One region of the Pseudoalteromonas sp. P1-8 genome, then DNA from elsewhere that is predicted to be linked to it. Evidence: predicted binding sites of a transcription regulator. Region 1 holds the regulator's gene; the other holds the start of a gene.

Region 1 (4,841 bases):
ATTTTGCAGACAAAGTGCCACCCCTTGGCTATATTCTTGTTTGTATAAACTTTCATAAAAGTTATTAAAAATAATAAATTTAAATAACTTTGTGAGTAAATGCTGTGAACTTCGTTGAAATGGATATTTTGGGCTAACTTCGGCTAATTGCAGTGTACGTGCGTATAAAATACAAAAACACGTGCTTAAAAGGTCATAAATAGGTGAATTTTTATGTCTGATTAATCGCAACTATGCGCAGAAATTGTTGGGAAATCCTTTAAAATTAAGCGATATAGCATATAACAGGATAGACCTGATAATACTTGGAATTTTTATACATTACAGGTATCGTACTGATGCAAGCTCTCTCACTTTTTAACTTTTTGCAGGATACTATCGCGTTATGTCAGATTTTCGTGAACAAGCATTACATTACCACGCTCACCCCGTTCCAGGTAAAATTAGTGTTGAACTAACCAAGCCAGCCGAAACGGTTAACGATCTCGCTTTAGCTTATAGCCCAGGTGTGGCTGAACCAGTCCGTGAAATTGCTGCTGATCCAGCAAATGCCTATAAATATACAGGCAAAGGTAACATGGTTGCGGTTATTTCAAACGGTACCGCAATTTTAGGTTTAGGTAACTTAGGTCCGCTTGCATCAAAACCTGTAATGGAAGGTAAAGCGTTACTATTCAAACGTTTTGCTGGCCTTGACTCAATTGATATTGAAGTTAAACATCGCACAACAGAAGATTTCATTAATACGGTTGCTAACATCGCTGATACGTTTGGTGGTATCAACCTTGAAGATATTAAAGCGCCTGAGTGTTTTGAAATCGAAAAAGCACTTATCGAGCGCTGTGATATTCCAGTTTTCCACGATGACCAACATGGTACAGCTATTGTAACTGCTGCTGGTATGCTTAACGCCCTTGAAGTGCAAGGTAAAGACATCGAAGATGCCATCATCGTATGTTTAGGTGCCGGTGCTGCTGCTGTGGCTTGTATGGAGCTTTTAATTAAGTGTGGCGCACTACGTGAACACATTTATATGCTTGACCGTAAAGGTGTGATCCATACACGTCGTGATGACTTAAACGAGTATAAGCAATTATTTGCTAACAATACCGATAAGCGTACATTACAAGATGTTATTGCTGATGCTGACGTATTCGTTGGTGTATCAGGTCCTAACCTGTTAACAGCAGATGATCTTAAGCTGATGGCTGATAAGCCAGTCGTGTTTGCATGCTCAAACCCAGATCCTGAGATTGCTCCAGAAGTTGCACACAGTGCGCGTAACGATTTAATTATGGCAACGGGTCGTTCAGATTTCCCTAACCAAGTAAATAACGTGCTTTGTTTCCCATTTATTTTCCGTGGTGCGTTAGATGTTCGTGCAACGGCAATTAATGATGAAATGAAAATTGCTGCAGTTCACGCGATTCGTGGTATCGCGAAAGAGCCTGTACCAAGTGAAGTATTAAAAGCGGCTGGTGTTGAGTCACTTGAGTTTGGTGCTGAGTACATCATTCCTAAGCCAATGGACCCGCGTTTATTACCACGTATTGCACGTGCTGTTGCTGAAGCAGCAGTAGAGTCGGGCGTGGCGCAAATCGACATGCCAGAAGATTACATGCGTTAAGCTTAATTAGCTATTAGGTATATCGCGCAATAAAAAACTCAGCCTAGGCTGAGTTTTTTTATATCTGCGATTATCGGCGGTGATCCGATGGCCGAAATACTTATTCTGAATCAAGCACTGGGATATCTAATCCCATTTCTTGCATAATTTTTTTAACTTCTTCAGGTACCTTTTCAGGGTTGTCTTTACGTAGGTCGTCATCATTTGGTAATGGTTGACCTGTAAAAGCATGTAAGAAAGCTTCACACAATAACTCACTGTTCGTCGCATGACGCAGGTTATTGATCTGGCGGCGTGTACGCTCGTCAGTTAATACTTTTAATACGTTGAGTGGGATCGATACGGTAATCTTTTTTACTTGTTCTGATTTTTTACCGTGTTCTGCATATGGGTGAATGTATTCACCGTTCCATTTAGCCATAAGTTGTTTCGTTGCCTCGGTTGTCAGTGATTTACGCCTTATTCACAGCGCAAGATGCGGAAATTCTATCTCTTTAAAAAAGATAGTCAAATACTAGTTATTTAGCCATCTAGTGGTGTAAGTGTATAAACTTCTATGTGTAAGCCATAAATGCTTTGACTTCTCATATTTGATCATCTAACCTTTTAGACGTCTAAACATCCAATTTAAGAGTAGGTGATGAAATGAGCGAAAAAAATAAAGCGACGATTGCTGTTCGTCACGGCATCGAAGCCGATAAACATCATGGTGCGGTTGTACCACCAATTTACTTATCAACCACCTATTCGTTTGCTGATTTTGATACTAAGCGCCAGTATGACTATGGTCGCAGCGGTAATCCAAATCGCGATATCTTAGCTGAAACCTTAGCAGAGCTTGAAGGTGGTGCTAGAGGTATTATAACTGCAACAGGTATGTCTGCAGTGCATTTAGCCACTCAGCTATTAAACAGTGACGATACGTTAGTGATCCCACATGACTGTTATGGCGGTAGTTACCGTTTATTCACCTCGCTTGAAAAACGTGGCCTGTTAAAACTAAAAGTTTTGGATTTAACTAAAACTGAAAATCTCCAAGAAATTTTAGCGATTAAACCCAAGTTGATTTGGATTGAAACGCCAAGTAACCCAATCTTGCGTTTAACAGATATTAAAGCAATTACTAGTATTGCTAAGCAGTGTGGTGCTTTGGTTGCGGCTGACAACACCTTCTTATCACCTGCATTACAAAACCCAATTGAGTTTGGTGTTGATATTGTTGTGCACTCAACAACTAAATACATCAATGGTCACTCTGATGTAGTGGGCGGTGCAGTGATTGCTGCAACGCAAGAGCTAGGCGACGAGCTTGCTTGGTGGGCGAATAATATCGGTATTACTGGTGCACCATTTGACAGCTACTTAACGCTTCGTGGTTTACGTACTTTAAATGTACGCCTAAAGCAGCACCAAGAAAATGCCTTTGCCATTGCTGAGTATTTAGAAAGCTCACCTTATGTAAGCCAAGTTTATTACCCAGGCCTTGCTTCTCACCCACAACATGAGCTTGCTAAAGCACAGCAACGTGGCTTTGGTGGCATGGTGAGCTTTGATATTAAAGGCGATATCAACGATGCAGCAGCGTTTTTAACAAGCCTAAAAGACTTTAGCCTTGCTGAGTCGCTAGGTGGGGTAGAAAGCTTGATTTGTCACCCTGCAACAATGACCCACGCAGGTATGGAGCCTAAAGCGCGCCTTGAAGCCGGTGTAGGCGATACGCTGATCCGTATTTCTGTAGGTATTGAAGACGTAAAAGATCTCATTGCAGATTTAGACCGTGTTTTCAATTTAGTAAAACCAGGTCAAGGCCAACAAGTTAAAAAAGCTGAAGCTAAGCTAACACAGCAAGATACACAGCAAAACGCGTCATTTAAGTTAACGCCAGCACATACGGCATTGTGGTAGAAGAAATGGTAAATATTGTTCATAAATTTGGTGGCTCAAGCTTAAGCTCGGCAGATCGTTATCATGCGGTAGCGAACATTGTTCTTGCTAATACAGAGCAGGGCGATTGCGTGGTTGTGTCGGCATCGGGTAAAACAACCGATACCCTGGTAAAGCTTTGGCAAAGTTACCAGCAGCAAGATAGTCAAGCTGTTAGCGATATTCTATTGCTTATTGATAATAATCAACGGGCTTTAATTGAGCAGTTACTTATAGGTCAGAATAAACAACAGGCCTTGGCACAGTTAAAAGATGAACTTGCCGTATTAAATGAATTAATTAGTCAACAGCAGCTACTTGAAGCACCTTTACTTGCTCATGGTGAAGTGTGGTCGGCGCGGTTATTGGCCGCTTACCTAAATCAGTTAGGTGTTGATGCGCAAGATGTTGATGCAAGGCAGTTATTTACTCTAAATGATGGTCAGCTTTTACATCAAAAAAACCAACAGCAGTGCAGTGATGCGATTAGCAGAACACATATCAACGTAGTAACGGGTTTTATAGCAGCAGATTGCCAAGGTAATACGGTGACATTAGGCCGTAATGGCAGTGATTACAGTGCCACCTTGTTAGCGAGTTATACTTTTGCCAAGCAAGTGTCTATATGGACAGACACACAAGGGGTATTTAGTACTGACCCCCGTAAAGTTAAAAATGCGGTTAAGTACGCCAAGGTATGCCGCGACCAAGCTAACCTATTAGCGCGTTTAGGTAACCCAGTATTGCATGCAAAAACCTTGTCGCCGTTAAAAGACACAGAAATTAAATTGGTGGTAAGAAGTAGCTTTGATTGTGATGCAACGCCAACCGAGGTAGTAAAAGAGGGTTATAGTAAAGCAAAGCGTTTTATTACTACCTTAGATAACATCGATTTATTAAGGGTTGATAAACTAAGCAGTGGTGAAGTCGGTGAGCTTAGTCAGTTAATTCAACACAGCCTGCACCACTTTACTAAAGATGGCGATACTTACTTGTTAGTACCTGGTCAAAGTACTCACCAAGTTGTCAGCCATTTAGCGGGCCGTGCCAATATTGTCGAGTCTAATTTAAGTGGTTGTGCAGTGGTTGCACCAACAGCTGATGTAATTGCGCTGACAGAGCAAGCAACAGCGCTTTTAAAAGAGCAAAGTATTCATCCTCGTTTTGTACAACAAGACGATAACTATGTGTTGATCTTAAACGATCAGGCAATTGATAGTGATGTTTTAACCCTTCTACATGACAAGCTGGTAAACAAAGGTCAAGAGTTGGCTATTATTGTTGCTGGCCT
Region 2 (4,841 bases), on a different contig from region 1:
AATCATCTTCTCTAAAGCCAGGATTTAACAACTGGTCGCTAACAAGTGCATACCACTGCGCGGCATTGTCTTTATGTACACGGCCGCGTAGTGAAATCATCTCTTTATCGATTTGATAGCCAAAGCTTCCCGCTAGTGGGTATAACGCTTTTTGAATATCTTTGTAGCTCATAGTTTCTGAGCCACCTTGCGCTAGCATCGCTGCAGTGAGTGCTGCTAAGCCTTTTTTACCATGTGGATCAGCCGCTGCGCCGGTATTAAATAACCAGTTAACATCAACCAGTGGTGAGCTATTGGTTTTATCAAGTACTTTAAAGTGACGCTCTGTTGGGGCTTGCTCGATACTGGCAACCAAGGCATTTAAATCAACTTCTTGCTCAAAACCAGCCACTTTATCAAGCGCCGACATTGTCACCGTGGTACGGCTCGGATCAACAAAATATTTGTTTGCTACCGCTTTGATATCATCCGGAGTGATGCTGTCAGCTGTGGCATAAAGTTGGTTAATCACTTCAGGATCACGCTCAAAGTGCATGTAGCTTGCAAGTGTTGAAGCTATTGACTGCGATGAATCAAGACCATTTATAAAGCTATACTTTAGGTTTGATTTTAAATCCGCTAACTTTTGCGCATCTACTAATTCAGTACGCGCTTGTGCATAGGTACGGTTAATCGCATCACGGGCTTTAGCCAGGTCCGCTTCGTTTTCGACTTTTACAAACACATGTAATAAACCCGGATCTTTAGTATCTGGGTTATAGGTAAACATTTGGCTGGCAATTTGTTTATCAACAACAAGCTCTTGATAAAGTGCCGAGTTGTTAGAGAAATACAGCTGTGAGATCAAATCAAGAGCAGCACGGTCTTTTTGAGTTGGATCCCATTCAGTGCCTTTATAAGACACAAGCAACCAGTGGCCTGGTAAACCATCATTTTTTTCATGTACATATTTTGCGGCTTGTTGCTTTGGTTCAACAGGAATATCTGCTTGGTAATCACCTTTTTTCCAATTACCCCAATGCTTTTTCACCATTGCCATGGTCTCTTGTGGATCAACATCACCAACAATGACTAAAGATACATACTCAGGCTTATAAAATTTAGCGAAAAACTCTTTACCATAGGCCATTTGATCAGGCATAGCTTCAATGTCTTCGAAAAAGCCCATGGTGGTGTGCTTATAGGTATGCTTTTCGAATGCTTCGTTACGAACCGCAGAAAGTAACTTACGAATTGGGCTAGCATTATTCTTTAAATACTCACCTTTTACAGTCAGCGCTTCGGTGCGGAACTGCTCTTCGCTGTAAGTCAGGTTTTGGAAAATATCAGCTTCAATTTCGAGCACTTTATCTAAGTGCTCTTTTGAGAAGTTTAAGTGATAGTTAGTGTAATCGTTGGTCGTATACGCGCGATTATCAACACCCGAGTTTTTTAAAATATCTGAATACACATCTTGTGGGAATTTTTCAGAGCCTTTAAACATCATATGCTCAAAGAAGTGTGCAAAACCGGTTTTACCTGCTTCAACCTCATTACGTGAACCAACCGATACTGGAATTTGCAGTGACACAACATCTGGGTAATCTGTTTTAACTACCATCACGCGAAGGCCATTCTCAAGCTCTTCTAATAGGTAATCTTGGCTAAATACACGGTTATCATCTTGGCTTACTTGCTGCTCAATTTCGACTTCTTTAACCATCGTTGACTGTGAGTTACTTGCGCAGCCACTTAAAGCAAGTGTTACAGCAACACTGGTTGCTAATAATCTAAATTTCATAATGTTCCCTTGTTAGTTATTTTTCTCATAATCATTGCTGCTTGATTATGCATCAAAGCGCCAGAAAATATGAGGGTCAGAGCAATAATTTATGTAAACAGGTGTGTCAATTTTGCGAAACGCTCAGCTTTAAACTTGAGTAAAATTCATAGTCATTGAAAAACTTTCAAGAAAAAAAATCTATCTAGACGTCTAAATGGCTGCTATATTATTTGTCATAGACATTAGCACGAGCTGGAATGAGGATTATGGCTTTATCATTACAAGAGAAAATTGAAGACACCAATCAAGGTGTCTACCTAATTGGTACCACACCACCAAAGTCTGGTACTGATAAAGCACAGCTTGAGACCATTGCTCAGAAGCTGCTCGGTCGTTTACACGAAATTGAATACGACGGTGTAATCATCTACGACATTCAAGATGAGAGTAGCCGTATTGCAAAGCCGCGTCCTTTTCCGTTTAAAGAAACGGTAGATCCTCGTGAATACAGTCAGTTACTACGTAGCTTGTCACAACTTGATGTGATCACTTATAAAAGTGTTGCCCAGCGTGGAGAAGCTGAATTTACCGAATGGTTAAACGAAACACGTAACGACTTTGAACTAAAAAACTTAGTGTTGGTGGGTAGCCCATCATCTCATGGCGACATCAAATTAAGCCTACCTGATGCATATAAAACGCTGGCAAAACAGAACAGTGATGTATTTTTAGGTGGTGTTACTATTGCCGAGCGCCATGCCAGCAAACGTAATGAACATGAGCGTTTAGTTGAAAAAACAGCGCAAGGTTGTAAGTTTTTCATCTCACAAGCCGTTTACAATGCCCAAGCAACGATTGATTTAATCACCAGCTATGCGCGTAGCTGTAAAGCACAAGGCACAGCACCAAAACGCATTATTCTGACGTTTACCCCTTGTGGTGGTGAAAAAACCTTAGAATTTATGGAATGGTTAGGTATTTCTGTACCAGAAGCGACTAAATACCGCATGTTAGATTCGGCAAATACATTGAGTGAATCAGTGCGAATTTGCCGTGAGAATCTCGACTTAATTTTACAAAGCTGCGCACATTTAGATGTACCGCTAGGTTTAAATATTGAGAGCTTAACCAATCGTAAAGAAGAAATTGATGCGTCAATTAACCTTTACCGTTTACTTAAAGCAACTATGGAGTTAAACCTAGCTGAGAAGCAAATAGCTTAGCGTGCTGCCTTAGAAGCTTGCTTTTTCTCATACATATCTTCATCTGCTCGTTTTAATAGCTCAGCAAAGTTTTCTTTTGGCTGAGCTATTACCCCTGAACCAATACTTAAGCTCGTAACAGGAATGCCCCGCTTCTCTAAATTAGATTGATAGGTGGTGTTGAGCTTATCAGCGATGCTGTCTATGCAATCACCGGGCTGAACTTGCAATAACGCAATAAACTCATCGCCCCCTAGGCGGCCAATAATATCGGTTTCACGTAGGCATTCTTTCATGGTGTCAGCTAAACAAATCAGCGCGAGATCGCCCACTTCATGGCCATACGTATCATTGAGTGGCTTAAAGCTGTTTATATCGATAAATAGACAACTAATATCAAAACCAAGTCGTTTCGATATATTTAATTTATGTTGGCAAAGCAAATCTATTGCACGGCGATTATAAATATTGGTCAATGAATCAAGCATGGCAATTTCACGCATTTGCGTAAAGTTGTCTAACAGTGCAAGGTCATCTTCGACCATATCGCGAAGCTGCTCGATTAGTTCTAAAAAGCTCTGTTGATAATGGGTTTGTTTAAAATCCATAACACAAAAGGTGCCAAAGGGCTCGCCACTTGGCCAGCTAATTGGCACCCCAAGATAAGACTCAAAACCATCTTTTACCAGAGGGCTGTCATCCCATTGACTGTCTTGGCTGGCGTGATCCACATAAAGCGGTGCCATGTCACGCAGTACTTTTTTGCAGAAGATATTATCGTCGGCGCTTAATTCAGCCCCGGCATCATAGGGGTTTTCTTGTTGCTCACTGGAGACGATAATACGATAAACATCATCTGTTTTATGAACGATAAAACCTGCGGGAGCAGAAAACAACTCGGTCATGAGATCAATTGTTTTCTGCCACTTTTCTAAGGAGAACTGTTTATCAGCGCGGCGGAACGTCCATTTATTCTCTTCTAACATACTAAACTCTCAACTTTAGCCGGAGGATAGTATAAATATATGCCAGATTTAGGAACGTCTCCTACTTTTTTGCCCTAAAATACGTTTTTTATCACGAGAGCGGCGTGCCTTATTAGTATTTTTACGAACTTGCTTTGGCTCTTTGGTTAAATCAGGCTCATACCCTGGTAACCACTGCGGCGTGAGTCTTGTGTCGAGTAAGATATCTATTTCGTCCAATAGCCACTGCTCATCGATGCTAACCAGCGACATCGCCATCCCTTTCTCGCCAGCACGTCCTGTTCGACCAATACGGTGTACGTAGTCCTCAGCCACATAAGGCAACTCATAGTTAATCACATACTTGAGTGAGGCAATATCAAGACCACGCGCAGCAACATCTGTCGCAACCAGTACTCTTGTCGCACCTGATTTAAAATTTTGCAGTGCTTTATCACGCGCACCTTGGCTTTTATCGCCATGAATAGATTCGGTTTTTAAGCCGTCTTTACACATTTCTTTAGCAAGCACATCGGCGGTTTGTTTAGTACGAGTGAATATCAGTACTTGCTGCCAATTTTTCATGCCAATCATGTGAGATACCAGCTCGCGCTTACGGTCTTCATCAACCGCATAAACTAGCTGCTCAACTTCAACCGCTGCTGAGTTGCGTTTATTCACTTCAACTAATTTAGGATCATTTAATAACTGCTTACTGAGTTTAAAGATGCTGTCGTCAAATGTGGCTGAAAAAAGTAAGGTTTGGCGCTCTTTCGGCACATGGCGCAAGATACGTTTAATTTCGTCAATAAAGCCCATATCAAGCATGCGATCAGCTTCATCAAATACCAGCGCATTGATACTTGAAAGCTTAATACTGCCTTTGATCACATGATCAAGTAAACGCCCAGG

What was found. Region 1 encodes MetJ, which represses methionine synthesis genes. Its sites were predicted from a motif close to TAGACGTCTAGACGTCTA; they were not measured.
Region 2: the regulator MetJ is predicted to act here: its motif matches at 1,966-1,983, upstream of AN213_RS07655 (methylenetetrahydrofolate reductase).

The regions. Positions count from the first base shown of each region.
Region 1 covers NZ_LJSO01000002.1:30,390-35,230, forward strand. The annotation lists gene AN213_RS03715 (malic enzyme-like NAD(P)-binding protein) at 386-1,627, shown strand; gene metJ (met regulon transcriptional regulator MetJ) at 1,728-2,048, opposite strand; gene metB (cystathionine gamma-synthase) at 2,273-3,532, shown strand; gene metL (bifunctional aspartate kinase/homoserine dehydrogenase II) at 3,538-4,841, shown strand, end outside.
Region 2 covers NZ_LJSO01000004.1:163,272-168,112, forward strand. The annotation lists gene AN213_RS07650 (pitrilysin family protein) at 1-1,780, opposite strand, end outside; gene AN213_RS07655 (methylenetetrahydrofolate reductase) at 2,029-2,985, shown strand; gene AN213_RS07660 (sensor domain-containing diguanylate cyclase) at 2,982-3,950, opposite strand; gene AN213_RS07665 (DEAD/DEAH box helicase) at 3,999-4,841, opposite strand, start outside.